One region of the Desulfosporomusa polytropa genome, then DNA from elsewhere that is predicted to be linked to it. Evidence: riboswitches for the same ligand, from Rfam matches in the RefSeq annotation. Region 1 holds a riboswitch; each other region holds the start of a gene.
The links. Region 1 has a riboswitch for cyclic di-GMP ahead of ACZ449_RS14190 (FIST N-terminal domain-containing protein). Riboswitches for the same ligand answer to the same signal wherever they lie in the genome.
Positions count from the first base shown of each region.

Region 1 (7,381 bases):
CACCGCAAATGTGCCATCAGCCATACTTAGTTGTTCTTCTGCACCATGTGCCACATCGGTAATGGACTGTGCAACTTGGTTGGCAGCTTGAGCTGACTGATCGGCACTAGCCGTCAACTCCTCTGAAGATGCTGCCAATTGCTCAGCCGAATCATTAATATGTTTCATCAGGTTACGGAGAGCGCTCCTCATGTCTGCCAAGGCATCGGCCACTTGACCAATCTCATCTTTTCTAACTACATTCCGAGGCTTATCACGGAAATCACCCGCTGCCAATTCTTTACAAAATACTACCATTGCATTTAGGGGAGTTGCTATGATTCTGGTTATGTACCACCCACTTAATCCTAATATGACTAAGGATACAAAAATAATACCAATTACAATATGTGTTGATTTTTCGAATTCTGCTTTGTTGTCAGCATTATTTTTCTGTGATATTTCAACGCAATACTTAGAAAGATCCCTGGATCTATCTTGAACTTCTGTTGCTAATGACTCTGCGCTAGCAACATATAGTGCATAGGCCTCAGCATTTTTGTTTTGCATTGCCAACTCAATGACTTTATCTCTGACCTCACGATACTTTTGCATAGAAGTTTTTATTTCAGCCAACTTTTCCTTCGCTTTGGCATCTAAATTGGCTTTTTCAATTTCTGCAAAATTTTCATTATAGCTTTTTACACGATCATCTATAATCTTTTTAAGCTCTTGGTTTCTTTTGTCATCCGTTGTGATCATCAATTCCATTATCACCGCATTCACCCTGTTAATATAAGAACGATTTTCATTTATAAGTTCAATTGGCACCAATTGATTCGCATACATAGAGTTACTATTTGCATTTGACTGCTGAAGATAATAATATCCTGTATACCCTATAATACTCATAGATAACAAAGCAATCAGAGTTAAGACACCTAATTTCAAACTTACTTTCATGTTGTCGAAAAAATTCATTTAGTTTCTCCTTTTATACATTTGATCATTACCTAATTTTCGACATTTTTAGACATTTTCCTTCATCTATAACAGAAGTTTTTAAACAACTGCTTTGAGATATCCACAATTCCAAACTTGGTATTTTACCTAAGTGAAGAGTAAGGAAATACGGAGAGAGGCTAGGACAATTTAAGTCCAGCTTCGCGCGCAGCAGCAACCATCGCAGCCACGCGGCTGTGATAAATACTGGCACGATCAAATACCACTTTTGTACTTTCTTTTTCGAGAGCCCTTTTGGTGATTGCTGCGCCTGCAACTTTCGCTGCATTAATAATGCCGCCATACTCGACTTTGGCACTGAGTTCTTTATCCAATGTGCTGACCTCTACTAAGATAACACCAGTTTTAACATTGACTATTTGCACATAGATGTGTTTCAAACTGCGGAGCATATTGAGACGCGATCGTTCGGCGAAACCAACCAGCTTTTTTTGTGCTCCTAATTGCCGCTTTGGGCTGACGATGTTTTTGTTTAGTTTTCGCAACAAGATGTTCACTCCTTTCGCATACTAATTCAAACCAATTCCTATTTCAATCATCAGTTCATCTACAGCCATTTCAATGCCAATATAATTACTATTACAGACTCTCACTTTCGAATTGCATTGAGATAATGCAGGTGACGCTAATTGAATTTCGATTCCACTCTTATTAAGTGAAATCGCCGCATTAGAACTGACCATATTTACCATCTCGCAAATTGTGCTTTGCGCTAAATCATCTAATTCTTCCACTGCTGCCCCGTTTAACATGACCGATGACAATCTTTTGGCCGATTCTTCCGTCATATTAAAAACGATATTGCCCGCAGGCTGACTGGTTACCACATTTACTGCAACCCCCAGACTGTCTATAAATTGCTCTTTCGCAAATACTTTGCCTCTTACTACGTTTTTAAACCCCAATTGCGGAAGTACACTTAACAAAGCAGCAATAGTGCAGTTAACAAATCGTGCATCCATACTGAAGTACCTCTCTTACTTATGAATTTTACGTCTACGCTAAGGTTTATAGCGATACTGATTAATATGTATTTATCGACATTTATCACCAAAATATTCCAACTATTTATATTATATGTCATTTTTCTAGCAATTTCCATTATCTAAGCACCCCAATTTTTAGGAATAAAAAAGCACAGGTTATATCCTTGAAGGATAACAACCTGCGCTTAAACTTATTTATTGAAGATAGTACTTATCTTATACAACTTGATTGCCGCCGCAAGAGCAAGTTTTGTCTCATACTCATCAATGGAAACCCCTACTATTTTTTCAATACGCTGTTTCCGAAAAACCATCGTCTTATGGTGAATATACATTTTTTCTGCTGCTTCTTTCAGGTTATTGCTTTGTAGAATCTCTTCAAGGGTAAGCAAAAGCTGCGTTCCTTTTTTGTGGTCGTAATCAATGACCTTACCAAGCTTTTCGTGAACAAATTCAATTGCCTGCTCTTTGCCGCCCATGTTTGCCAACAATTGCGCAATGCCTATGTCACGAAAATGATTGATTACCTTACTTTCTTCACTCTGGCATCGCGCCGCGGCAACAGCGCTCCAGGCCTGCCGATAACCTTCATTTATATCAGTCCCAGTATGCATATTGCTAACACCAATTCTTACCGCCAATCCCTGGTCATAGCGGATAATTTTTTCTTGAAGCTTAAAAGCGAATTGCATGCTATCTTCCCAATCATCGTCAATGTCCCTTGTTTGGCTTAGAACACCTATCCCTTCGCGGCAATCCCAGACTAAATAACGTGAATCGCGGCTTAATAACTCAATGATATTATTTTTAAGCATTTGATTATTAGTCGTGTCGCCGCTAATTTCTGCTGTTGACTTGGTAGGTTTATTCACCGTTAGTAAACAGCAGAACAGCGGAAGAGAAAAATCAAGTCCAAAATTTTTGGCCGTATCGCTGGCCTTTTCATCAACCTTTATAGTCCCGGTAATGATATCATTGATGAAATCACTTTTACGCCGCAGTTCATAAGCGAATTCGATCATTCTTTCGGCTTTCCACCGCTCCGTAACGTCAATGGCTACAACAGCTACCGTTCTTTTTCCATTAGCCAAATATCCCATCGGTGCCGTCCGTCGTTCAACAAATCGCATTACGCCTCCAATCTCCACTTGATGGAGCAAACACTGCGGCGTCCCGGATAAAATAGTCTGCCGTACTTGACTTAATTTATTGTCAGCATCTTCAGCAGGAAATATTTGATGAAGCGTAAAGCCTTTGAATTTTTCGCCAGGCCTTGTTAATAACTTGTTAATATCACCAAATACTTCAATATAGAGACCATCCTCGTCCATAATCGCACTAATGTCAGGAACCGCCTGAGCAAAGTCTTTTATCTTCTCTTCACTTTCCCGCAAGGCTGCTTCCATTTTTGTACGTTCGGAAATTTCCTTTAGCAATGCCTCGTTGGTTTTCACCAGCATTTCCTTCTGCACTTCCACTTCTGCCAGCAGTTCATTATTTTCAAAGGCAATCCGGGCCGTCTGCGATAACTGGCTTCCAAGCACCAGACCGGCAACCGCAGAATTACTATGACGGCTATCGCCATTATCAGCGACTCCTTGTTCACCAAAACTGCAAAAACCGACCAACGGTTTTCCTGCTAATACTTTTGTCATATCAGCAACTTCTTTTTCGGACTTATCACCCATGATTTTGGGTCGTAAAGCACAGTAATAGGCTATGCCAAGCGCAGGTTCCATGATTCCTCCCCGTATGCTCGCCCGGCGCATGCCTTCTACACCGGCACCCGCCATGCTATCTGGATCAGGCTCCATTCGGGTAAAGACAGTTCCTACAGACACCGGCTGAGTTACGCGAATTCCGCCGCGCTCTGTAAAATAGCTGGCAATATTCACACTGTACTGGCCCATGGAATCGGCTATGCCAATAGTAGTACCCGTTGTGTAAGTTAAATGCTTTCCTTCTAAATTTGCCCTGGACAGCCCGACTAATTTGCTGTAACCGTCAGCCGCCGCAATCCCATCCAGTGTTAAAATTTCATACCCATCAACCGCCGTCACCGTTGCCCACATCTCAGTCGGACGAAACCCATGCGTCAACGAAATTCCGAATTGGAGCTCTGTCTCAAAAACAACCAGTAGCAAACTGTCAGGATAAGCCTGCTGTGCATATAGAACATAATTCTGTTCCATCCGCCAATCGTCAGCCGGCGATCCACCAACAATGGGAAATTCCCCCAAGGACCGTTCCTTAATCGCTTCCACAATTTCAAAGCTATGATCATTGCTTTGCCGCGTATTGCCTGGCGAAAAAAGCATGATAAAGGCCTCCCTGCCTTTTCGTCTCATTTCTCGCTTATACTCAGAAGCATTATGAAAAAAAGGTTGTACTGCCGGAAATTTTACCGCTTCATTTAAAGCCCGCCGCCAATCCTTTGATTCATCTGTCCCTATTCCACAATGCACCCGCAAAAATGGAGAAGCCAATGCTGCAACCACCACAGTTTCCTTATGCATCCCATTGCAAATCTCCCCGGCGGTTGTAGCCCCAAAAACAGGCACTTCCCCCACTACACTATGAATGCCTTGCAGCACCTCATCCAGATTGTAAACTACAGAAGCAAATACCAATACTGCTGAAACGGCATGCACATGGATGAATGATACTGCCTGCCTGGCTGCTTTCATGCCACTAGAAAATGAAGAAGTGTCTTTAGCCATTCCATAGCCAACTTCAATTGCTTGCTGATTCTCTTTCTTCATACAATCCTCCTAAAGCTTCTGCATCATGGCTATTCTCAAAAGAATGTATTGGACAAACAAAAAAGACTGCCACGCTATAACGAAATAAACCTAAATCGTTGCAACCTGGCAGTCATAGAGCACTAAATCTTTAGACCCATAGCTTTGCGTCCTTACCTTTCGGCAAGTTTGCCCCTATATAGTTTATTCGAACTCCGAATAAACTTACCTGTTTCCCGGTAAGTTTATTTTCATAATTTCTGCCTGCAGGTTTTCCTGGTCGCTCACTGCAGCGCCAATAATCAGTTTGAAGATAACCGACGTCTCATTGCTTTTCGTGTCTCTCGCCGTAATCCATACATGAATTGTATCGCTAAGACCAGCCGGCGGCTGTCCTACATTATAAGTCATCTTTACCATAATTTCGATTATCTCGAATACCTACTTTTTAGAAACAAAAAAGCACAGGTTATATCCTCGCAGGATAAGGACCTGTGCTTTTTTCAACTCATTTATCGAAATCATCACTCAATTTATACAGTTTAACTGCTGCCGCAAGAGCAAGTTTTGTCTCATACGCATCAATAGAGACCCCTAATATTTTCTCAATACGCTGTTTCCGAAAAAACATTGTCTTATAGTGAACATACATTTTTCCCGCTGACTCTTTCAAGTTATTGCTTTGCAGAATCTCTTCAAGGGTAAGCAAAAGCTGCGTTCCTTTTTTACGGTCATAATCGATGAGCTTACCAAGCTTTTCATGAATATATTCCATAACCTGTTTTTTGCCGTCCATGTTTGCCAGCAGTTGAACAATGCCTATGTCACGAAAATGATTGATTACCTTATTGCCTTCACGCTGGCATCGCATTGCGACAATAGCACTCCAGGCCTGCTGATAACCTTTGTTTATACTATCAGTTCCGCTGTACATATTACTAACACCAATTCTTACTGTAAAATCAGAGTCGTAACAGGTGATCTTTTCCTGAAGGCGAAAAGCAAATTGCATGCTATTTCCCCAAGCATCGTCACTCTCCCTTGTTTGGCATAGAACACCTATTCCTTCGCGGCAATCCCAGACTAAATAACCGGAATCGCGACTTATCAACTCAATAATATTATTTTTAAGTATTTGATTATTGGTAGTACTGCTAATTTCTGCTGTTGAATGGGCAGGTTTATTCACCGTTAGTAAACAGCAGAACAGCGGACGAGAAAAATCAAGCCCAAAAGTTTGGGCAGTATCGCTGGCCTTTTCATCAACCTTTATATTCCCGGTAATGATATCATTGATGAAATCACTTTTGCGCCGCAGCTCATAAGCGAACTCGATCATTCTCTCTGCTTTATACCGTTCCGTAACGTCAATCGCTACAGCGGCTACTGTCTTTTTGCCGTCAGTCAGGTAACTCATTGGCGCTGTCCTGCCTTCGAAAAACCGCTGTTCTTCTCCAACCGCCACTTTATGAATAAAACACTGCGACATCCCGGATGAAATAGTCTGCCGTATTTGTCTTAGGATAGCTTCAGCGGTTTCTGCCGGAAATCTCTGGTGAAGTGTATATCCATTCAATTCTTCTTTAGGCCTCTTTAGCAGCTGATAACCACTGTCAAATACTTCAATATACCGGCCATCCTCATCTATAATCACGCTAATATCAGGTACAGCTTGAGCAAAGTCTTTTAACTTTTTTTCGCTTTCTCGCAAAGCCGCTTCAAGTTTTTCCTTTTCGGAAATTTCACTACGCAAAGCCGCTTCAATTTTCTTGCGCTCAACAATTTCTGTCAACAACTCTTTGTTCGTCCGTGCAAGTATATTGGACTGTACTTCCATTTTTTCAAGTACTTCATTGTATTTGATAGTAATGCGTGCATTCCGCGACAATTGTCCGCCGAGTACGAGGCAAGCTATTGATGAGGTATTAAAGCGACTGACACCATCATCTGCAACGCCGATTTCACCGCAACAGCAAAAACCAACTAACGGCTTGCCTGCCAGTACCTCCCTCATGCCGGCAAATTCCTGTTCAATCAGGTTGCCTAGTATTTTGGGTCGAAACGAACAGTAGCAGAGCAGACACAGGGCTATGTCCGTTATGTCACCCCGGATTGCGGCTTTGCGAATGCCTTCCGCTCCCGCTTGCACAAGACTGGCCTTAATGGGATTCATTCTGGTTAAAACTGTTCCTTCTGAAACCGGCCTGCTCAGGCGGATGCCACCGCGAGACGTAATTGAGTCTACCAGATTCACGCTATGTTGTCCCATAGGGTCAGATATCCCAATTGTGACTCCATTCTCATGGGCATGGGCGGGATGAATCCTCGTCATTTCTTCTTTGGGAATGTCTATCAGCCGACTATATACATCCACCGCCGTCACTCCGTCGATGGTCAATACTTCATCACCTTCCACAGCAGTAACGATTGCCCTTTTGTCAGCAGGTTGAAAACCGTGGCTTAAGGAAATGCCGAACTGAAGCTCGGTTTCGAACACAACCAGCAGGATGCTGTCAGAATAGGCCTGTTGATTAAAAAGAACATGATTCTCCTCCAGACATACATCGGTTGCCCCGCCCCCCATCACCAGAAACTCTCCTCCGGCTTTTTCTTTAAGAGCCTCTAATATTTCAAAACCGTGATAGCGGGTGC
Region 1 is NZ_AP042400.1:2,620,772-2,628,152, forward strand. Features, by position in the region: gene ACZ449_RS14175 (methyl-accepting chemotaxis protein) at 1-960, opposite strand, end outside; gene ACZ449_RS14180 (50S ribosomal protein L18) at 1,122-1,490, opposite strand; gene ACZ449_RS14185 (chemotaxis protein CheX) at 1,512-1,964, opposite strand; gene ACZ449_RS14190 (FIST N-terminal domain-containing protein) at 2,180-4,750, opposite strand; cyclic di-GMP riboswitch class I at 4,847-4,933, opposite strand; gene ACZ449_RS14195 (hypothetical protein) at 4,955-5,149, opposite strand; gene ACZ449_RS14200 (FIST N-terminal domain-containing protein) at 5,238-7,381, opposite strand, start outside.

Region 2 (7,381 bases), 1.7 Mb from region 1:
GTACCCGGTTCTATCAACTACACAAATACCATCTTGCACCGACTCCAATACTAACTGCAACCGTTCTTTGAGCTCTTTTACCGCTGTAAGTTCATCTGTCACAGCTTCTAGCACTGATATATCTTCAAAAATAGCCAGGGTTCCCCGCACTTGACCATCGGCAATAATTGGCGTCCGGTTGGTGATAATTGCCAAATTGCCAATAAACTGACGACAACCGATTTCAGGCTGCCGGGTCTGAGCAACAATGTGTAAGCGTGAGCCGGGAATAACGACCTGGGCTTTATTGCCAATGGCTTGGTTAGCGGTAATACCCAAAATACGTTCAGCTGCTGGGTTAAAGACGGTAATCACATCGCTTTCATCAGTAACCATCAACCCATTGGCCATACTGACAAATATCTGGTCAGCTGTAACGGCATTATCTTGCAACAAAGTATCAACCTGACTCATTAGGATAGCATCACCTTGCTGAAAATCGCTTTCGAGCAAGGCCTTCATCTCCTCAGTTGCCGCTGCTGCCGACTGACCTATAGCCTCTACCCATAGCAAATCACCCTGTTTAACCCTGAGCGCTACCAATGGCATCATACTGACAGCCCGCACCGGCAGACCGTCAGACCGGCGAAAGTACAGCTTAACCTGCCATTTACGTTCCAGTTCATGCGCCTTCTGGACAATCATGGCTGCCACCCGGGCATGCAACCCCTTTTCATGGGCGATAACTGCCTGTTTGCTACTATCCACAACCATTCACCCCGTTGCTCTATTCTAAAATCATTGTACTGCACTGCGACAGTGTAAAGCAAACCCCAAAAAGTTATGTTTGCTCACAGAAATACAAACAGGCATACGCTCTTAATCAAAAGCGTATGCCTGCTTTACACTGGTTTAAACTATGTTCTTTTATCGCATTATCACCTGCGCAAGATTTGCCGTTACCGAAGGTTGCTTAAGCTGCACAGAGGCGCAGCTGCCCCAGCTTTTCAGTCGCACCGACATTTTGCCGCGAACTCTTTGAATCGCATTATCAATAACCTTTTCCTGTAAGTTTAACTTTTTTGCAATTTCACGTTGTTTATAACCAGCAATATATAGATCAATAACCTGTTTTTCAAGGCGAGACAACCTACGGTTCAACTCATCCTCAATACTTTCTACCAGTTCTTCTTCGACAATAAGATCAGCCGGATCCTGTTGACTGGCATCAACAAATACCGCCTCCAGACTTACGCCGGGTGATTCCGGCAGGCCATGCAAGGAAACAGCTTCATTAAGAAAACAATGCTTTTTACGATTATACATAGTTACAGCCGATTTAATCGTGCTTTGAATATTCAGCCCTGCGATTAGACCAAAGGATTCACCCCGCTGATTATCATAGTTGCACACAGCTTTATATAAGCCAATTAAACCCCATTGATACATATCGCGATAATCCCCGCCAGGCAAGAAATAGGTTTTAACATACCGCAAGATCACCTTATGATATTGTCTTACAATTTTTTCAAACTCTTCATTGTTAACACTACCATCACTATAAAAGCATGCCTCCAGCACTATAGCAACCCCTTGTCATCATTTTATTTCCCAATAAAAAGCATTGCTTTTAGCACTTTGTTGCTCTCTTTGCCAGCAAGCACAATAACTACGCCAATATTATGGTCGTTTCTCCTATAACGGCAGCCATTACTGCAATTGCAGTATAGTTTTACAACCCACGTATTAACCCAAATTATGCTTAGAAATGAGCAGCAAAGAAGGCAGACTAACGCCTGCCGCTAAAATCAACCATACGCTAGTTGGCAGCTTGGCAATCATAGACTATTCGTCCTTAGACCCATAGCTTTGTGTCCTTGCCTTTCGACAAGTTTACTTAATATTTGTTTTAATTCTATTATAAAACAATGACTTTATCGTTTACTGTCGAAATTACGTCCTTGATGTTGTTATTTTTGTTTATTTTTGTTATTTTTTTGTTATTTTCTTTAGGCTTTATAGTTTATCAGCGCCAAACCCAGCAAACAAAACGACCATCCCAGGATGGTCGTAATAGATAAACTCTCCTTAAAAGCCATTAATCCTACCGGAATTAATACACTACCCAGGTATCCTGGATAAATCACTAAACTTGGTAAATTGTTTGTGGAAGAACAGTTGAATACTATCAACCGGACCATTACGATGCTTAGCAATGATAACATCGGTGATGTTCTTGTGCTCAGTCTCCGGATCATAGTAGTCCTCGCGATAGAGAAAAGCCACGATGTCAGCATCCTGCTCAAGGGAACCAGATTCCCGGAGGTCACTGAGCATAGGTTTTTTCACCTGCCGTGACTCTACACCCCGACTGAGCTGAGATAAGGCAACAACTGGCACCTTGAGCTCGCGAGCTAGGGCTTTTAGCGATCGGGATATCTCGGAAATTTCCTGCTGACGGTTTTCGCTGCGGGAACTGCCGGCACTACCTTGCATAAGCTGCAGGTAATCGATGATGATAAGCTGGAGATCATGTTCAATTTTGAGCCTACGGGCTTTGGAACGCATCTCCATAACGGTGATGCCGGCGGTATCATCAATAAAGATTGGTGCAGCAGCCAAACGGTCAGCGGCCCTTACTAGCTTGTCCCAGTCATTGTTTTCCAGTTCTCCAATTCGCAGGCGCTGGGCATCAATAGGGGCCTCGGCACAAAGCATCCGCTGCACAAGTTGCTCCTTGGACATCTCTAGACTAAAAAAGGCCACCGCTTGTTTTTCCTTAATCGCAACATTCTGAGCAATATTAAGAACAAAAGCGGTTTTACCCATACTGGGACGGGCGGCAATCAAAATAAGGTCTGATGGCTGCAAGCCAGAGGTCAGCTTATCCAGATCTTTAAAACCAGTAGACAACCCGGTAATGCCGCCTTTAGAAGAATACAGTTCAGAAACCCTGTCAAATACATCAAAAATAATATTTTTTATAGAAGCGAATTCCTGACCAGCCTTGCGATTGGCTACCTCCAGAATCATCTTCTCGGCCTTATCCATAATGACAGTTACATCTTCATTGGCTTCATAGCCCATGCCAGCAACATGGGTAGCTGTAGTTATAAGATGTCTTAACAGCGCTTTTTCTTCCACAATCCGGGCATGATACATGACATTTGCCGCAGTCGGCACACTATTAGCCAGCGCGGAAACATAAGAAATGCCACCAACAACTTCCAGCTTGTCATCTCGACGCAATATCTCAACAACCGTTACCAAATCCACAGCTTCATTTTTATTAAACAATTCCATCATGGCATTATAAATCAGACGATGTGCCTCGCGGTAAAAATCCTCTGGCCTTATGATTTCCGATACCTTGGAAATGGCTTCGCGTTCAATCATCATAGCGCCCAACACCGACTGCTCAGCTTCCACATTTTGAGGGGGAACGCGGTCAATCATGTAAATTCTCCTCACTTAATTAAAAAAGCCACGCTTATCCAGGTATCGTACTACAGTGCTTACCCGGTTAAGCGCGGCCTTTTCTATATAATAACTCGCTACGCGCTGGCAACCTCAATTTCATCAAACAAGATTGCCATGGCTTCTTCGACTGTGACAACAGGCCGGATAATAAGTCCTAAATGCTCCGCTGGAATATCTGACTTGTTTTCTTGCGGAATAATCATTGTCACAATCCCGGCTTGTTTAGCGCCGTAGGCCTTCTCAAATACACCACCAACCGCTTTAACCTTACCTTGAATCGAAATTTCTCCGGTAATAGCTACGTCCTGACGGATGGGTTTACCAGTAATGGCGGAAATAATGGCTGAAACTATAGCGGTACCAGCTGACGGGCCATCAATGCGTCCGCCGCCGATGATATTGACATGCAGGTCATAACTTGCTAAATCTTGGCCCGTAAGTTTCCTGACAACAGCAGCCGCATTAAATACCGAGTCTTTAGCCATGCTGCCAGCAGTATCATTAAACCGGATACTGCCCTTGCCTTTTTCCGCCGGAAAAGCTACAGCCTCAATTTCCAGCACAGAACCAAGATAACCGCTGACACCAAGGCCAAATACCTTGCCTACTTCCAAAATAGCTGCTGCCTTGCGAGTAACATAAGGTGACAAACGGCTAACCTGCGCTACACGGTAGACATCCTCTTGGGTAATGGTGACAAGCTGCTCTTCCTGCCCCACTCGCATCAACGCCATGCTATAGGCATCAGCTAAAATATTAACTGCCTTTCGGCCTTCAATCGTATAGTCACTGATGAGCTGCGGCACTTCTGGCTCTATAGCCACAGCAAGTTTTACTGCTGCGTTGTACACAATTTCCTGAATATGTTTGGGGGTTAAGGGCTCAAAGTAGATCTCGGCACAACGCGACCGCACGGCTGGCGTAATGTCGCTGGCGTCCCGGGTGGTAGCGCCGATCAAAATAAAGTCTGCAGGCGCACCCTCTTCAAACAGTTTTTTAATATATTTAGGAATACTACTATCTGCCGGATCATAGTAGGCCGAATCAAAAAATACCCGTTTATCTTCCAGCACTTTTAACAGTTTGTTTTGCAGCATAGGATCCATTTCACCGATTTCGTCAATAAACAGGATGCCGCCATGGGCATCTGTGACCAGACCTGGTTTGGGTTCAGGCACCCCGCTATCTGCCAAATCACGACGAGCGCCCTGGTAGATAGGATCATGAACTGAGCCTAACAGCGGATTAGTGACATCCCGGGGGTCCCAGCGTAAGGTCGTACCGTCGACCTCGACAAAGGGTGCCTCCTGAGCAAATGGTGTGCTTTTAGCCTTTTTGGCCTCTTCTAATACCAGGCGAGCCGCCGTAGTTTTGCCAACTCCAGGTGGTCCATAGAGAATAAGGTGCTGCGGATAAGGAGACGTCAGCTTAGCTCTCAAAGCCTCAACCGCCCGCTCCTGACCAATGATTTCATCAAGGGTGGATGGACGCAACAGCTCCATGGCCGAACGGGTTAACTTGCGGGTCTCAAGCTTTTCTAAAAGCGCGTATTTTTTGAGCGTTTGGGGATTTTCTACATTCGCAGGGCTTTCTTCCTTAATAACCTGCGTGCGAATTTCCTGCACATATTCTTGGTGGCGTTCTTCCATTTTTTCAGCGATTTTTTTCTCTATACGATCTTCGACAGTGCGGCGAGCGCATAAATCTGCCAACTCGTCTTCAATTTCTTCAAGTATCCCGGGGATATCCTGTATGGCTGGCAATTGATCCAAGGTTGGATCTTCAAATACCAGCTTTTGCAGTGCCAGCACCCGTTCATCAATACGGGCAGAGCGCATAAGTTCTAGCGCCCCTAGTTTACCAGCTTTAAGCACGACTTTTTCTGCGCCTAGGACACCGGTGTACAAACCGTACAGCGCGGCTACCTGGCGTTTAAGTTGATCTTCTTGATTACTGCAGCTACTGGCAGCGCGGTCAGATTTACCGCTGCGTACTAGTTTGTTAAAAAAATCTTTCATGGTAGTACCTTTCTAATTGTAAAACTTACTCTGCTATCAGTGTGACTTGAATCTGAGTGCTAACTTCTGGATGTAGTTTAATCGGTACAGTAAAGGTTCCTAACGACTTAAGCGCATCTTTAAGCTCAATTTTACGCTTGTCAAGCTCAAGCTTATGTTCTTTACCCACAGCATCGGCAATATCCTTGGCTGTAACTGAACCGAACAAGCGACCGCCTTCTCCCATTTTCACAGGAATGCTGATAGTAATTTTGGCCATCTGGGCGGCCAGTAATTTAGCTTCATCAAAGGCGCGCTCTTTTTTGCGCTCTTCGGCAACCTTTTGCAAATTGGCATTATTTACGTTATTGGCAGTAGCCATAACAGCCAGTTTTTGCGGTAAAAGATAGTTGCGGGCATAGCCCTCTGATACCTCAATTATGTCACCTTTTTTACCGAGTTTTTTCACTTCTTGCTGCAGAATTACTTTCATGTATTGCACTCTCCTTTATATAACTATCTACAATCTCTATGATTTTAGCTTTAACCTCAGCGGCATTTGCATCTTTTATTTTAGCACCCGCTACTGATTGATGACCACCGCCGCCCAACTGTTCCATAATCACCTGGACATTGATATCCCCGTTAGACCTGGCACTGACACCAATACCAGCTTCAATATTAAACAAGACAAAGCTTACTCGTACTCCCTCAATATTCAGCAGCAGGTCAGCCGTCTGTGCAGCAGCCACCTGAGCATTTTTTATCTCAGCCGGACAGACAGCAATAACTACCCCGTCATGCGGCATCTCGGTATTTTCTATAATTGTCGCCCTGCTCTTCATTGTCTCAAAATCAACCCGGAATAAATGCCTGACCAACGTGGGATCAGCCCCTGACCGCCGTAGATAAGAAGCGGCTTCAAAAGTACGAACCCCTGTTTGCACGGCAAAATTTTTAGTGTCGACCACTAGGCCGGCATACAGCGCTGATGCCTCCAATCGATTTAATTCAATTTTGTCATCAAAATAGCCTAACAGTTCAGTTACCAGCTCACTTGTCGAAGAAGCCGACGGTTCCAGATAGACTAGCAAGGTATTGGCAATCATCGTCTCAGCCCGGCGATGATGATCAATGATCACCGTCCGCTCCGCTCTGGCCAAGACATCCGGCGCTGCCGCCAGCTCCGGGCGATGGGTATCAACAACAAACACTAATGCTCTCGGATTAACTAAAAGACCAGCCTGCATCGGCGATATGAATAGTTCCCGATATTCCTCATAGTCAAGTAACAGCTCAGATAATTTGTCAACAGCCATCCCTGGTTGGCTAACAACAATTTTTACTTGTTTACCCATATGGCGAACCATTTTGGCAACACCTAATGCTGCCCCTAGGCTGTCAAAGTCCTCACCGGTATGGCCCATGACCACAATACTGTCTGCTTGGTCAATAAGTTCCCTAATGGCCTGCGCGACAATCCGGGCTTTAACTCTGGTGTTTTTTTCAACCGCTTTGGCTTTACCACCAAAAAAATGTACCTTCCCACTAATATTGACAGCCGTCTGATCACCACCACGGCTCAAAGCCAAATCCAGCCCGCTTTGTGCCCGCTGGCCCAGTTCAGCCATCGAGTTTTCCCCGGTTGCCGCGCCAATACTTAAGGTCACTGGAATTTTATTACCTGCCTGTATGCCACGAATTCTGTCCAAAATCTCAAACTTATCACCAGTCATAAGGTGCTCAAGTGCATAGCGGGTCACAATAGCGATATACGTATCTTCGTTATACTTTTTAAGATGACCATCCAGTTCAGTCATCCACTCTGCCAACATTCGGTTAACCTCACCTAAGATAGCGGTACGTTGACTCTCTGTTAGCCCTGTTAACGCATCACTATAATTATCAATCTGAATATAGGCTAA
Region 2 is NZ_AP042400.1:4,356,047-4,363,427, forward strand. Features, by position in the region: gene ACZ449_RS22155 (sigma 54-interacting transcriptional regulator) at 1-747, opposite strand, end outside; gene ACZ449_RS22160 (sigma-70 family RNA polymerase sigma factor) at 907-1,560, opposite strand; cyclic di-GMP riboswitch class I at 1,802-1,887, opposite strand; gene dnaB (replicative DNA helicase) at 2,101-3,435, opposite strand; gene lonC (Lon family ATP-dependent protease) at 3,534-5,477, opposite strand; gene rplI (50S ribosomal protein L9) at 5,503-5,949, opposite strand; gene ACZ449_RS22180 (DHH family phosphoesterase) at 5,909-7,381, opposite strand, start outside.
Region 2: linked by a shared signal. The riboswitch ahead of ACZ449_RS22160 (sigma-70 family RNA polymerase sigma factor) and the one ahead of ACZ449_RS14190 (FIST N-terminal domain-containing protein) in region 1 are both predicted to bind cyclic di-GMP.

Region 3 (7,381 bases), 530 kb from region 1:
GAAGATAGGAACTAATCTCTTAGTCTTTCACTCAATGTCAAGCCCTGGTAAGGTTCTTCGCGTTGCGTCGAATTAAACCACATACTCCACCGCTTGTGCGGGCCCCCGTCAATTCCTTTGAGTTTCAACCTTGCGGCCGTACTCCCCAGGCGGGGTACTTATTGCGTTAGCTTGCGGCACAGAGGGGGTCGATACCCTCTACACCTAGTACCCATCGTTTACGGCTAGGACTACCGGGGTATCTAATCCCGTTCGCTCCCCTAGCTTTCGCGCCTCAGTGTCAGACACAGTCCAGAAAGTCGCCTTCGCCACTGGTGTTCCTCCCAATATCTACGCATTTCACCGCTACACTGGGAATTCCACTTTCCTCTCCTGCACTCAAGATTCCCAGTTTCCTGCGCCTATACGGGGTTGAGCCCCGCACTTAGACACACGACTTAAAAATCCACCTACACGCCCTTTACGCCCAATAATTCCGGACAACGCTTGCCACCTACGTATTACCGCGGCTGCTGGCACGTAGTTAGCCGTGGCTTCCTCCTTTGGTACCGTCATTACCCTGCATTATTCACACAAGATACGTTCGTCCCAAACGACAGAGCTTTACAATCCGAAGACCTTCTTCACTCACGCGGCGTTGCTCCGTCAGACTTTCGTCCATTGCGGAAGATTCCCCACTGCTGCCTCCCGTAGGAGTCTGGGCCGTGTCTCAGTCCCAGTGTGGCCGTTCATCCTCTCAGACCGGCTACTGATCGTTGCCTTGGTGAGCCATTACCTCACCAACTAGCTAATCAGACGCAGACCCATCTCTAATCGGTAGCTTATAAATAGAGGCCACCTTTCTTATCCTAGTCATGCGACTAAGATACCACATTCGGTATTAGCACCACTTTCGCGGTGTTGTCCCCAATTTAGAGGCAGGTTGTCTACGCGTTACTCACCCGTTCGCCACTAGGAGTTATTACTAACTCCCCGTTCGACTTGCATGTGTTAGGCACGCCGCCAGCGTTCGTCCTGAGCCAGGATCAAACTCTCCAATAAAGGTATGCCGTCTATGAGCTTACAAACTTAAATACCATTAGCTATCTTAATTAAAGTAGACAAACTACATTAACCGACGCACCAGGCATAAGATAAGACTTGGCTTGTGCCAAGTCCGTCAGGACGCCGGCAGAAGCCTTAGTCGTTCAATCCAGGGAAAGTTATACTTTCCATCTGGACAAGTTCAAAGTCACAGAGTGACTACATTATATGAAGCCATTTGTTGGCTCTGTATTTGTTGGAGCGGAAAACGAGATTCGAACTCGCGACCCTCGCCTTGGCAAGGCGATGCTCTACCGCTGAGCTACTTCCGCATCCGTTACTAATTGATTGAGTGGTTCTAAAGCCACTCGCACATCTGGCATTTTATGATGCATTACTTACATTGTTTAGTTTTCAAGGAGCGACGTGCACGGATGACACGATTTGTCCGAGACCACCTCGTCAGTGTTTGTGACGGATGCATATCATAACATTTAATTTAAGTTATGTCAACACGATTATTTGTGCCAATAATTTCCGCCGCTCACAGCGACTTTTATAGATTACCACGTTACTGTTATTACGTCAAATGCAATTTATTGGTTATTAATTATTAGTTGCCCAAAATGTCGTCTCTTTGTATGTCCAAACCTGCATCTAGCAGGTGGGCATCTTGAGATATGCTTTTGCCCTCCACTACAAGGTGGCTCGACAGCTACATACCATTAGATTCCCTATATAGTAAAGTAGGTTGGACATAGCTAAGATAACATGCATTCTAGGCATTTTTTGGAGGCGACACCCAGATTTGAACTAGGGGATCAAGGTCTTGCTAACCTTAGCCTTACCACTTGGCCATATCGCCATCATTTCGGATTTATTATTGTATCAGATCGTTTTAGTTATGTCAATTAATTATTTTGCAATAAAAAAGATCAGTTTTCTGATCTATAATGGTATCTGGTCGGAGCGGCAGGATTCGAACCTGCGACCCCCTGGTCCCAAGCCAGGTACTCTACCAAACTGAGCCACGCCCCGAATATTATACTATAATAGGATGTTCTCCGCTACCGCTCAGAACTAAGCGATTCACTCATATTCTCTCTTCGCTTACAGCTCGCGACAATATGGTTCTCTGCTTATGCTTAAGCTTTATGGTGCGGGAGACAGGAATTGAACCTGCACGCCTCACGGCGCTAGATCCTAAGTCTAGTGCGTCTGCCAGTTCCGCCACTCCCGCGTCCTCGGAATTAATACTATACCAGCTGATTCGATTATTGTCAACTGGTACACAACAATTCAATGTATTTATATTAATAAATGGAATTATTTGAAGGAATTTCCACGAGAAAGATCGAAGAAATTAATAACTTTTCATCAGCGAGGTAAATAATGTCAAACCTTGAAATGCTCAATTCTCCAGAGTTTAAAACATTCGTCAATAAGACTTTCTCGGGAGATGAATCTAGCTTCTGTTTCTTTGATATGATGCCTATCGGGCTTTCAATTACTACAGATATTTCCTGCAAAGAGATTAGGCATAATCCCAAGGCAGCTAGTTTTCTGCGAATTGATGATTGGAGTATTCTTTCTCATTCTGCATCAAATATAACATATTTGAAGATATTGCGTGATGGACAGGAACTATTGCCAGAAAAAATGCCGATTCAACGCGCAACATGGCTTGGTGAAGAGATTGAGAGTGAAGAACTAGAATTTGTGTGGAATGATGGCGTTCGCAAGTTTGGCTTGTGGAGTGCCCGTCCCGTACGTGACGACAATGGAGTTATTGTTGGTGCTTTAGCTGTATGCGAAGATATTACCGAGCGTAGACTACTGGAAGAAGAAAAACTAAAAGAGACCGAAAATCGTTTCCTAAAATACCTTGAAAGTATGCTAGAGTGTTTTGCAGTTCTTCGTGCTGAGCGTGATGATAACGGGCAAATTATTGAATTCCGATCCGAATATATCAATGAATCAGGCTGCCAAGATCATAAAATTACTAAGGAAGAAAATGTTGGAAGGGGAATGCATGAGCTATTTCCGAATTGTGTAGAATTAGGCTTATTTAAGATGTATTGTCGTGTAGTCGAGACTGGAGAACCTTTAGAAATAGACTCGTTTTATTTATCCAATGTGAAAACGCCAAATACTATCGAAGTATACGACATTAAGGTACTCAAGCTGGATAATGAAAGAGTCACCGTTTCTTGGCGTAACATTACAGAAAAAAAGAAGCTAGAAAATGAAATAGAACGTCTTGACAGACTCAACATTGTTGGCGAAATGGCCGCCAGCATTGGACATGAAATTCGCAATCCCCTTACAACAGTACGCGGTTATCTGCAAATGTTCGGAATGAAGGACAAATACGCCGAACACAAGGAACAGTTTAGTACGATGATTGAGGAACTTGACAGAGCCAATTTAATTATCACCGAATTTTTATCGCTTGCAAAAAACAAAGCTGTTAATTTTCAGCATGCTAATTTGAACGAAATCATTCAAATGCTATTTCCCCTCTTACAAGCTGACGCACTTCACCGAGGAAACGAGATTAAAATCGAACTAGGTAATATTCCTGAGTTGGATTTGGACAAGAAGGAAATACGACAGCTTCTGATGAATCTAGTGCGAAATGCAGAAGAAGCAATGTCATCTAAAGGCACAATAGTTATCAAAACAGGCCTTGATGAGGAACAAGTATTTTTGTCTGTAAAAGATTCGGGGCAAGGAATTCCCAAAGATATTTTAGATAAGTTAGGAACTCCTTTTTTAACTACTAAAGATAATGGGACTGGTCTCGGATTACCAGTTTGTTACAGAATTGCAGAACGGCATAATGCAAAAATAAAAGTAAAAACTGATATAAATGGAACAACCTTTTTTGTGAAGTTTAATAAACCCAGCAACAAGGAATAGTAAGGAGCAAATTTGAAATGGAATTTATATATTTAACCTTGTTGTGGTCTCTATGGTGTATGCTTCATAGTGTAATGATCTCTTTATTTTAACCCCATCTCGTAACGAAAAATCGCCTAAACCAAAATCTAGGCGAACATTAAAGCCGACTCAAGCACCCACAAAATATTCAATCTGATCCGGTGCAAACTCTATTCCGCCCAGCATTTTTCGCCTGATATAAAGCAGAATCAGCTTGCCGGATCAACTCCGAAGGAACCTTATCTAATTCTGGTCTTATGGCGGCCACCCCAATGCTCACAGTAACATGTTTGGCCACTTTTGACATCTCATGTGAAATTCTTAACTCCTCTACATTACTGCGTATTCTTTCCGTAACTGTTAGCGCCCCAGCTTTGGCCGTTGAAGGGAGAAGAATAACAAACTCTTCTCCGCCATAACGTGCTCCCAGATCGCTGGCTCTTTTTAACGATTCGGTTAGAATGCTGCCCACTTTCTGTAAACACTCATCTCCCGCGAGATGTCCGTAATAATCGTTATATTTTTTAAAAAAATCTATGTCAATTAAAGCTAGTGATAAAATATCTCTATGACGTAATGCACGTCTCCACTCTTTTTCTAGTGTCTGATCAAAATGGCGACGGTTAGCTATACCGGTTAATCCATCTATTAGAGATATTCGCTCTAGTATATCCCTATATTTCTTAAGCTCCAAATGGTTTTTTACTCGTGCCTTTATAATAGCGGGATTAGAAGGTTTTATAATATAATCAATGGCCCCTATTTCGAGTCCCTTTGTTTCATGCTGAACATCATTAGCAGCCGAAACGAAAATAACTGGGATGTTTTTGGTATAAGGATTTTTCTTTAATCTTCTGCATACCTCATAACCATCCATTCCTGGCATTTCAACATCTAGCAATATAAGATCTATACTCTCTGAAGCAGCTAAAACTAAGGCTTCTTCACCCGATGTCGAAACAAGAATATCGTAATCATTACCTAATATATCCTTCATGATTTGGTTACTTAATTTTGTGTCGTCAACAATTAAAATACGTTGCGTTTCACACTCCAAAGTTATTTTCACTCCACGAAGATAATCGATATAATCCCGTTGACGTAAGCATATCCAGTACCGAACCCGTGGCTCCTCTCATTGATATGTTGACACCTTTACGTCGTCCTTCAAAGACTACTGCGGCAATAATTCCAACACCAGCAGCATCCATATAAAGAGTATCATTAAAATCAAGACAGATAGCTGTAGCTTCACCTGTAAAAAAGCTGTAGATTTTGTCGCGAACGCAATCAGCATTGACGGCAAGACATTCGGGACCAATAGTAACCACAACATAGTTAGAATTTTCTTTCACCAATCCACCCCCAAAGAATAAGTACAAAATACCTGTTTATACTTACAAGAATATCCCATAGAAATAATAAAAGATTGCCAGTTTCAGCTAACTTCATGCTGCAACCTGGCAATCTTAGATTAAAATCTTTAGACCCATGGCTTTGCGTCCCGCCTTTTCAGGAGGTTTGCCAATATTATTTTTTTTGCATTATTCTACATAACTCTTCAGAATCCTGCTTAGAACAAAAAATTATGCGTAATTTTTTTAAAACTATATATATAATCACTAACAGTGCTTATACACGAAATCATTTTTGCCTGTTGCACCCTACGCCATTGCACATCACCACTCTTCACCTGCACCCAAATCATATTTGCTGTGGTCTGAGCTTCTGCCGTTGTTGACAAGCTTATAAAAAGCGGAAATAAATAGCTCTTATCAATAACTAATCCTAATATTATTGCGTCTTGCTCATAATATTTTTGATTTGCTTTTGCATATCCTCAATTTGTTTTTTAATTTCTGAACTATCCTCATTTACATTTTGTTTTTCTTTTAAACTATTTAAATATTCAGTCTGAGAAGCTATCACTAAAATAATGCAACCTATTCCAATAATAAAATTACCCAGGACGTTTTGTTCTCCGGGTGTTTTATCATAAGCTAACGCTATACCCAAAACTGCAGAAATTAATCCAAGCTCACTTGCTCCGATATTTTCAAATTCGGACATTTCATTTCACCTCAGTTTAGTTTATGACCAGGTATAGCGCTTAGTTACGAGAGCTTGCCCCCCCCCTCCGCCATAAACTAAAAAATCCCCAGCCGGGGCCGGGGAATAAAGCTGTCACGATGTGATGGCTTTATTTGGTATGGTATTCTGGTTTGCACTGGTGGGGTTAAACGGACTCGAACCGCCGACCTCTTCGATGTCAACGAAGCGCTCTAACCAACTGAGCTATAACCCCATATGAATTTATTATTCAGATCAGTATAATAGTATCTTATCAATAGTTGTATTGGTCGGAGCGGCAGGATTCGAACCTGCGACCCCCTGGTCCCAAGCCAGGTACTCTACCAAACTGAGCCACGCCCCGACGTGTTATAGGATGTTCTTCGCTACCGCTCAGAACTAAGCGATTCACTCAAGGTTTCGCGTCGCTATCGCTTCTAAAAACTTGGTTCGCTGCTTATGGTGCGGGAGACAGGAATTGAACCTGCACGCCTCACGGCGCTAGATCCTAAGTCTAGTGCGTCTGCCAGTTCCGCCACTCCCGCGTCCTCGGAATTATTACTATACCAGTTGTTTTCATTATTGTCAACTGGTATTACGATAATTTCAATCATTTTTCTTAGTAGGGCCTGAATCGAAAAGTAGTTGACTCCTTGTGACCGGCAGCCCTACCTCAAACTGAACGTCGGCCGTCCTGAGCAGAGCCATGCCGTTTAGAACTTACACATAGCAATCCTGCATTTTAGGGTATGCTACAAGTAACTAAATCAAAAAAGGGGTTGCGTTATGAAACTTATTACCGTTGGCGATGAGGCGCCAAACTTTACTTTGACTGATAACAACGAACAATACGTTACTCTAACAAACTATCGCGGCAAAAAAGTACTTCTTTCTTGGCATCCTTTGGCTTGGACACCTGTCTGTACCGATCAAATGCGCGCTCTTGAAACTAACTATCAGGCCTTCCAAAACCTCAACACTGTACCCATGGGCTTTAGTGTTGACCCCACACCCTGCAAAAAACTGTGGGCTGAGGCTATACAGTTAAAGATGGTACGCATTCTAGCCGACTTTTGGCCACATGGCAAGGTCGCCATGGATTATGGAATATTTCGTGAGCAAGATGGCTATTCCGAACGGGCTAACATCGTTATCGATGAAAACGGCAAAGTAAGCTGGATAAAAGTTTACCCTTCCTCACAGTTGCCTGACATTAATGAGGTTTTAGACGTATTGTCAAGTACTACCAGTAAATAGATTTCTTAAAGACAGGCAAAAAGCAAGAGACCATTCCTTGATTCTGGACGATCTCTTGCCTTTTGCCTACTGTTTTGGCCGTGCTTTT
Region 3 is NZ_AP042400.1:2,091,808-2,099,188, forward strand. Features, by position in the region: rRNA gene ACZ449_RS11625 (16S ribosomal RNA) at 1-1,041, opposite strand, end outside; tRNA gene ACZ449_RS11630 (tRNA-Gly) at 1,281-1,355, opposite strand; RNA gene ssrS (6S RNA) at 1,638-1,811, opposite strand; tRNA gene ACZ449_RS11640 (tRNA-Cys) at 1,814-1,888, opposite strand; tRNA gene ACZ449_RS11645 (tRNA-Pro) at 1,985-2,061, opposite strand; tRNA gene ACZ449_RS11650 (tRNA-Leu) at 2,179-2,263, opposite strand; gene ACZ449_RS11655 (ATP-binding protein) at 2,416-3,945, shown strand; gene ACZ449_RS11660 (diguanylate cyclase) at 4,115-5,023, opposite strand; gene ACZ449_RS11665 (STAS domain-containing protein) at 5,013-5,321, opposite strand; cyclic di-GMP riboswitch class I at 5,418-5,502, opposite strand; gene ACZ449_RS11670 (hypothetical protein) at 5,761-6,036, opposite strand; tRNA gene ACZ449_RS11675 (tRNA-Val) at 6,195-6,271, opposite strand; tRNA gene ACZ449_RS11680 (tRNA-Pro) at 6,324-6,400, opposite strand; tRNA gene ACZ449_RS11685 (tRNA-Leu) at 6,497-6,581, opposite strand; gene ACZ449_RS11690 (redoxin domain-containing protein) at 6,823-7,293, shown strand; gene ACZ449_RS11695 (hypothetical protein) at 7,360-7,381, opposite strand, start outside.
Region 3: linked by a shared signal. The riboswitch ahead of ACZ449_RS11665 (STAS domain-containing protein) and the one ahead of ACZ449_RS14190 (FIST N-terminal domain-containing protein) in region 1 are both predicted to bind cyclic di-GMP.

Region 4 (7,381 bases), 2.4 Mb from region 1:
ATAAGATAAAACAAAGAGATCTACTTGATAACATCAGCGTGCTGATCCTGTTATACTTTTTCATGAAAGTTGCTCTGGGCGGTAAAATTCTTGAATTTCTTCGAAAAGGCAAGCTCTAGATCTCCTGTAAAGAAAGTAGCTTATTTTCTATGAACACGCCAGGAGGGTACTAAGTAAATACAAATTGACAAGGTATAGGTTTATCGGTAAAATATCCCGAGTTTGACACTTGCAAGAGAAAAAAGTGCCTAGAACCCTTGAAAATAAAGGGTTCTAGGCACTTCGTATTTTCTTACTTTTTGAGTAATGTTTTTTCGTTTTTAGTGGCTTTAAAAATTTTTTTCATTTCTTGAGTTGGAATAATTTGTCGGTCTGTATGGAATTGAAATTTTTCATGAAGTAGATCTGTAAAGTCATCGCTGACATAGGTAGGCATATAGCCTTCGGAAGCGACTTTATAAAAATTGAAATTGCGCAGGCCATCTATAATTCTGTGGCAAGAGAAGCGTTCGTCGAGGATCTTCTCTAAAAGGCGATACAGAGTCAGTGCTAAAAAGCATGTTGTAAAATGAGCGTGAATGCGGTCATCGCGGCTCAAATAAACGGGGCGTGCCTGAAATTCTGTTTTCATAATGCGAAAGCTTTCTTCAATTTCCCAACGTTGATGATTTGTATGTATGATGGATTGTGCATCATCTTCCAGATTAGTACAGATACCATAATATCCATCAAACATTTCTTCTTTTAGGATGAGTTCTGCGTCGATGCTATACAAGTTTTTTGCAGCGATTTCACCATCGGGAGTGATACTTTTTTTCGCGATAAAGCGTTTGAAGTCATTTGAATGGCATTTACCGATTTTCTGCGGATTTTTTTGAACAAGCTTCATGGCACGTTCTAACTGGGAGCTGCGTATTTTTCTTTGATAATCCCTGTATTTCAAAGAAAAAGTAACAATCAGGCGTTGTTCTAAGTCATTTTCTTTTATCCAGCGTTCTTTGAAAAAAGTGGTATTTTTATAGGCCTTATAAAGGGTATCGTCTGTATCGAGTTTTGTGAGATCAAAAGTACCGTCAGTGCCTGGAATAAACCATCCTGATTTTGCAAGAGCCCACTGCAGTAAAGGTTTCTTTAACTTTTTTATCGACTGAGTGGTAATGAAGGCTCGATTTTTTTTATCGTTAAATCTTCTGTTTGCGTTGGAAGCAAGACCGGCATCGGTGCAAACAACAAGCTTAGATAGTTCAAAGTCTTTCAGAAGTTTTTGCTCTAACGGAGTCAGAGTCACTTGTTCATTGGTGTTGCCTTTGGAAATATTGAATGCCAGCGGGATGCCGTCACCATCCATAAAGAGGCCCATTTGAACAATCGGGTTCGGTCGGTGTTCTTTAGACATACCATATTGTCTAAGACCGGACTCCTGTTCGATTTCAAAGAAATAATTTGTGCAATCATAGTAGAGGATGTGAGTATTTCTATCGAGGGTGCGGCGGCTATTTTTATATAGTTGGGATTGAATGAAATCGCTTTCTTCGGAAATAATGCCAAGAGCCCTATAAATATGTTGAATTTCAAAGGAAGGAGGTTCAAGGAATTTTTGTGCAATTTGCATGGTGGCAAGTTTGGAGGCGGGAAAAAGAATTCGGGCATATAGCAAATTAGAAAGAATGGAATTAAGATCAAAGGCAAATTTATGTTTTTTCGAAATGGCTTTCGAGATCGAATCAAGACCTAAAGCATAGTAGATAACTTGCAAAAAAAGATATCCGCCGTTAAAAAGGACTTGCTGATTTTTCCCGATGTGTTTTGCTGGAGAAAATGAGATACTTACTTCGCGTTTGCCGGCTTTTTCCTTTTTGTTGAGCTCATCAATATAGGTTTTGGCCCACGCGATAGGATCTTGGCCGTTTAGTTTTTCTAATAATTCAGTATAGGTGCCGAGCTTTTCCACTCGTTCAGAAGAATTGCGACCGTTTTTATAAGTAGAACGAATGACATATAGAGATTTAGAATTTTTGGACTGAACAATACTCAAATGCATAACGAATACCTCCTGTCACCTATATTATAACACATTATTAGATATTACTCGATAATCAAAAGAAAAATTTGACAAAAAAATAAGCCTATTTCAAGGCTTCAAGGGCATTTTTTGTTTATACAAGTGTCAAACTCCCGGGTACTAAGTAAATACAAATTGACAAGGTATAGGTTTATCGGTAAAATATAATTGACAATTAAAGAAATTGGCATACCCGTTGAAAAGCGGTGACGCAAAGCCGTGGGTCTAACGGCGTGATGCTTATGACTGCCTGGTTGCTCTTGCAAGTATTTTTTTGTGAGTGTTACCAGGTGTTTTTATTTTCTAGATGGAAAGGTTAACTTTCCCTGGATGAATTCTTTAAGTAATCTTTAATTTTGGCTCCTGGCTAGCATGGTATAATATTTTAACAAATGCAAGCGATTATGTGATTAATACATCTTTTACATGAAAAATGAGGTGTAACATATTGAAAGATCGACGGTTTTGGCTGGCTGTTGTTTCGGCATTTATGGCCACACAGCATAATACGGGTGAAGCGGCGGCAGCCGTAGTACCTGATGCAGGTCGTGAATACTCTGTTCGTGTACATACTTCTGTGGCAGAGGAAGAGGCTGTTGTCTCTTTGTTTGATGATTGTCGTTATGAGGAGGTTATAGAGACAGCTAACGCAGCATGGCCACGGTTAGAAGCTATGCCTGATAGAGTTTTATATTGTGTGGCTGAATGCTATATTCGGACAGGTCGGGTACGATTAGCTAAAACCAGTTTTGAGTTACTCATTGCTCACAGTCCGCAAAATCACAGGTATCGAGCGGGCTTGGCTTATACATTACTGTATGCCGGTCAACTGGACAAGGGATTACCTATGTATCGTCAGGTATTGCTAGAAAATCAGGGAATGCTTGCAGGTGCGGCAGAAGACGCAGTGGCACTCTTGTCAATGGGCAATATAGGCGGTGGAAAAGCATTATTTCAGATGGTCATAGAGAATAGTTCGGACAAGCAACATTATTCTCAATGGTATCAGAGAAGCCTGCGTACATATCGGTTGGCGGACGATGTCCCTGTAGTAGGGCAGGTGCCATCAGCTACTGTTGAACAGTCGGCTGTTTCTACTGAAAATGAGCGGAAGTTATTGCATACTCAAGCTGTGCAGATGGCTCAAAATGCCCAATATCAACAGTCACTAGATATTATGGCTCGTCTTGTTAAGGCAGATACGCAAGACAAATCGGCTCTTTCTGATTATATTACTATCCTGCAACAGGCAGGTCAGAATGAACAGGCTGTCAATTTATTTGAACAACATTCTGGTACATTGATGCCTTCTGCTGTAACTCGAAGCGTTAGTACTGCATATTTTCAGTTGAAAGAGTATGATAAGGCCTTGGCGGTACTGCAACCAGCAATTACTCGTGGTGAGAGAGACGCACTCTTGCGGGCAGGGGAAATGAATGTACTCTGTGGTAATACTATCGCTGCTCAGTCCTATTATGAGCACCTATTAACCATGAATCCTAACGATTATGAGGTGTATTTCAGCCGTGGTATGTTGAGTCTGCAGATAAAAGATTACAGACAAGCGGCTCGGGATTTGGAACGGGCGCGTAGACTGATACCAGAAAGTCCGGACAAGGCTGATCAGTTGACTAAGTTGGAGCATAATTTGGCCATTGCTTATATGAATAGCGGCCAAGACCAAAAGGCTGCTTCAATTTTAGTTAATTATACGAAAACAATGCCTGTTGAAGGTTCGCTTGCCAGCGACTATATAGTAGCGCTTGGCAAAAGCTCTCAGCCTGAACTGGCAGTGCGAGAAGGAGAACGGTTATGGCCTACTTATACAGAGGCACCAATTCCTGGACTTAGGTCGCTGGCCGAAAGCTATCTTCGCCTCGGAAAACAGGGAAAAGCTTTGAAAGTATATAGCTATCTTGCCGGGAAGCAGCCGAGTGATGATGCTAGTCGACGGATGTTGGCTTTCCAGTTAATGTTAAATGGGCGTACAGCCGAAGGACTTAGCTATTACGGTCAATTACTCGACAAAGCACCAACTAATGCAGATGCTGCGATAGCGGATGCTGTAACTCTTATTAATACAGATAAGTATATTGACGGGAAATCACTGTTTGAATTAGTGCTAAGCAAGTATCCAAATCCGGCTTATCGTCGGCAATATGCCGAAGTTTTAGTTAAGAAAAATCACAACCGTGCAGCCTATAAGCAATACCAATTGTTAGCTTCCCAACCGGAAGGTGAACTGGATGGATTATCGGGTATGGCGCGTACCGCCATCGCGTTGGGTGATCATTCGAAGTCTCGCCAGGCGCTAGATACAATTACGAGTAAGTATGGAAAGAGTAAGGCCGTTGCAGCTCTTGCGCCAGGGAGTGAAGAGGGGAAAGCGAGCCAAGAAACACAACCGAGAGTTTTAAGGGCAGCGACGTCTCCGGAAAATCCGGCATCATCATATACTATAAATGAATTAAAAGGCCCAGATGCGCCGGTTAACTATGCTGCTACAGCAGCAAAAGGCAATACAGAACTATCCAAGGATGAATTTGCTTATGAAATGGCACAAATTGCCACGAAATTCTTATCTGCACCTGTTACCAATGCGGAGACTTTTAAAATTGAATTTACCTATGCTATTTCTACCATTACAGCCAAAACAATGCCGCTGATACCTAGCGAACAAAGAAATGATTTTACTTACGAGATGGCGCAGCTTACATCAGCCATAATCAATGATCAAAACTTAGATATGAAAAAAGCTAAAGCGCAATTTGCACAACTTACAACAAAAGTGGTAAATCGTATAGATAAAATCACTGCCGATGGAAAATCAACAACTGTGAAAAAAAGTGATAAGATTGAGCCCCAAACATTGTCTAGTTCGAACAACAACGTTGCTGCTAGTCCAGCCGCAAATGCTCCAGGCTATGTTGACCCAGCTACATATAATAGGCTGATTGATGATTTGATGCAGGTTGGTAATAGCAGCAAACATAAAAACAATAAGATAAATGTTGACGGTGAAATTCGCTATCATTACGCGGCGAATAGCGGTGATTCTACGAAATGGGATAAAGATGCATCAGGACTCCGGCTTTATCTTGGTGCTGACACTAGAATCAATAATAATTGGCAGCTGTATGGTATGCTGGAAGGCAAAAAGGATATAAAAAACTATGATAATAAGTTTGAGCTTTCCCACCTGTACGTGAAAGGAAAAGTAGGCGCATCTACGGTGAAGGCAGGCAATTTTGGCTACCTTATGGCAGAAGGAAATATCTATGATAGCGGCTTAACTGGCATTAGCGTTGATTTTGGCGATCCGATAAAATATACACTTAGCTATGGGGAAACCGAAGATACAAAATCAACTTATATCGCAAAGGCACGCTATAAGGATTTTGATTATAATCTGGAAGCCGGGGTGTATCATTACCGGCTGGACGACGGCTCTAATAATCGCAATACAATCTGGAATATTGCCGGCAACTACAACTTTAGCAATTTTAGTATTGGGGCTATGTACTTGGGTTCTAGTCTAAAAGATAGCAAAGGGAACAGCGATGGCTATGTATTTAGTCTTAACTACGGCGACCAACGCACATACAGGCCAGGCACCTATAGTATGTTTGCGAAATATTACAATCAAGCAATAGGTACATATATATCGCATGGAATGAATGGCAAAGGCAATTCCATGCAAGGCGTGAAAGGCTATGGTTTAGGAGTAAGCTATACTTTGGCAGAAAACTTAGTTGCAGGCGTAGAATACTATGACCTAACCGACAAAATTACCGGGCAAAAAGGTAAAACTGTATGGACCCAACTGACTCATTATTTTTAATTTTATAAGTAGGTGAACCTGGCATGTCATTAGAAGTATTTAACGGACTACAGACAAAAAAAGATTATTTAGCTGTTGTAGGTCTTGGCTATGTAGGGTTGCCGATTGCAGTTGCATTTGCTGAGAAGTTCAAAACGCTGGGATTTGATATTAATCAAGGAAAAATTGCTATTTATAAACAGGGAATTGATCCTACTCAGGAAATTGGTGATGCGAAAGTCCAAAATTCGACACTAGAATTTACTACCGATCCCATAAGGTTACAAGAAGCTAAAATGATTATCGTTGCTGTGCCAACGCCGATCAATGGTGATAAAACACCAAATTTGTCACCTGTTGTTGACGCTAGTCAAATAGTAGGAAAAAATTTATCAAAAGGAAGTATTGTTGTTTTTGAATCTACAGTATATCCGGGTGTAACGGAAGATATTTGTATACCTATTTTGGAAACAGAATCCGGCTTGCGATGCGGCAGGGATTTCAAAGTCGGCTATTCTCCCGAACGAATTAATCCCGGTGATAAAGTACATAGACTGGATAACATGCCCAAAATTGTTTCTGGTATAGATGAAGATACAGTGGAAGACATTGCGGCAGTGTATGGTCTGATTATTCATGCCGGCGTATATAAAGCGCCTAGCATTAAAGTAGCGGAAGCCGCTAAGTTGTCGGAAAATGCCCAAAGAGATATTAACATTGCTTTTATGAATGAATTAGCACTAATATTTGATCGAATGGGAATTAACACCAAAGAAGTTATTGATGCAATGAATACCAAATGGAACGCTCTGGGATTTTATCCAGGCTTAGTAGGCGGACATTGTATTGGGATTGATCCATATTATTTTATTTATCAAGCCGAAGTGCTAGGATATCATTCGGAAATTATTGCCGCTGGGAGAAAAGTCAATGACAGCATGGCAGCGTTTATTACTAATAATGTAATCAAAAAAATGCTGCAAGCAGGTAAAAATATTAATAAATCTAATGTGTATATTATGGGAATCAGCTTCAAAGAGAATTGTCCTGATATGCGTAACTCAAAAGCAATAGAAATTTGCAAACAACTTGCTGAATATGGAATCAAAGTAAAAGTAGTAGATCCGGTCGTTGAAAAAACAGAATTCAAAAGCGAATTAGATTGGGAGCTTGTGGAAATAAAGGATGTTCGCGATGCTGATTGTTTACTGTTTTTGGTAGGGCATCAACAGTTTAAAGATATAGCGGTCACAGATATTAAAAGAATGTTCAAACAGAAAAACAATCAGTCTAAACATGTAATTATTGATATCAAGAATGTCCTAGAACGAAAAAAACTCGAAGAAGAGATTTTTTCTTACTGGAGCCTTTAGTTATAGGAGGTGGTATCTATGAAAAGCCGTACGATGATAGTAGCATTAATTCTTATCATAGGAGTTTCGCTAACTGCTGCATTTTTCTATAAAGACTTTTTGAAAAATCAACCAGTAAGGGAGTAT
Region 4 is NZ_AP042400.1:224,741-232,121, forward strand. Features, by position in the region: gene ACZ449_RS02645 (metal-dependent hydrolase) at 1-119, shown strand, start outside; gene ACZ449_RS02650 (IS1634 family transposase) at 293-2,041, opposite strand; cyclic di-GMP riboswitch class I at 2,239-2,324, shown strand; gene ACZ449_RS02655 (hypothetical protein) at 2,511-5,903, shown strand; gene ACZ449_RS02660 (nucleotide sugar dehydrogenase) at 5,927-7,255, shown strand; gene ACZ449_RS02665 (polysaccharide deacetylase family protein) at 7,274-7,381, shown strand, end outside.
Region 4: linked by a shared signal. The riboswitch ahead of ACZ449_RS02655 (hypothetical protein) and the one ahead of ACZ449_RS14190 (FIST N-terminal domain-containing protein) in region 1 are both predicted to bind cyclic di-GMP.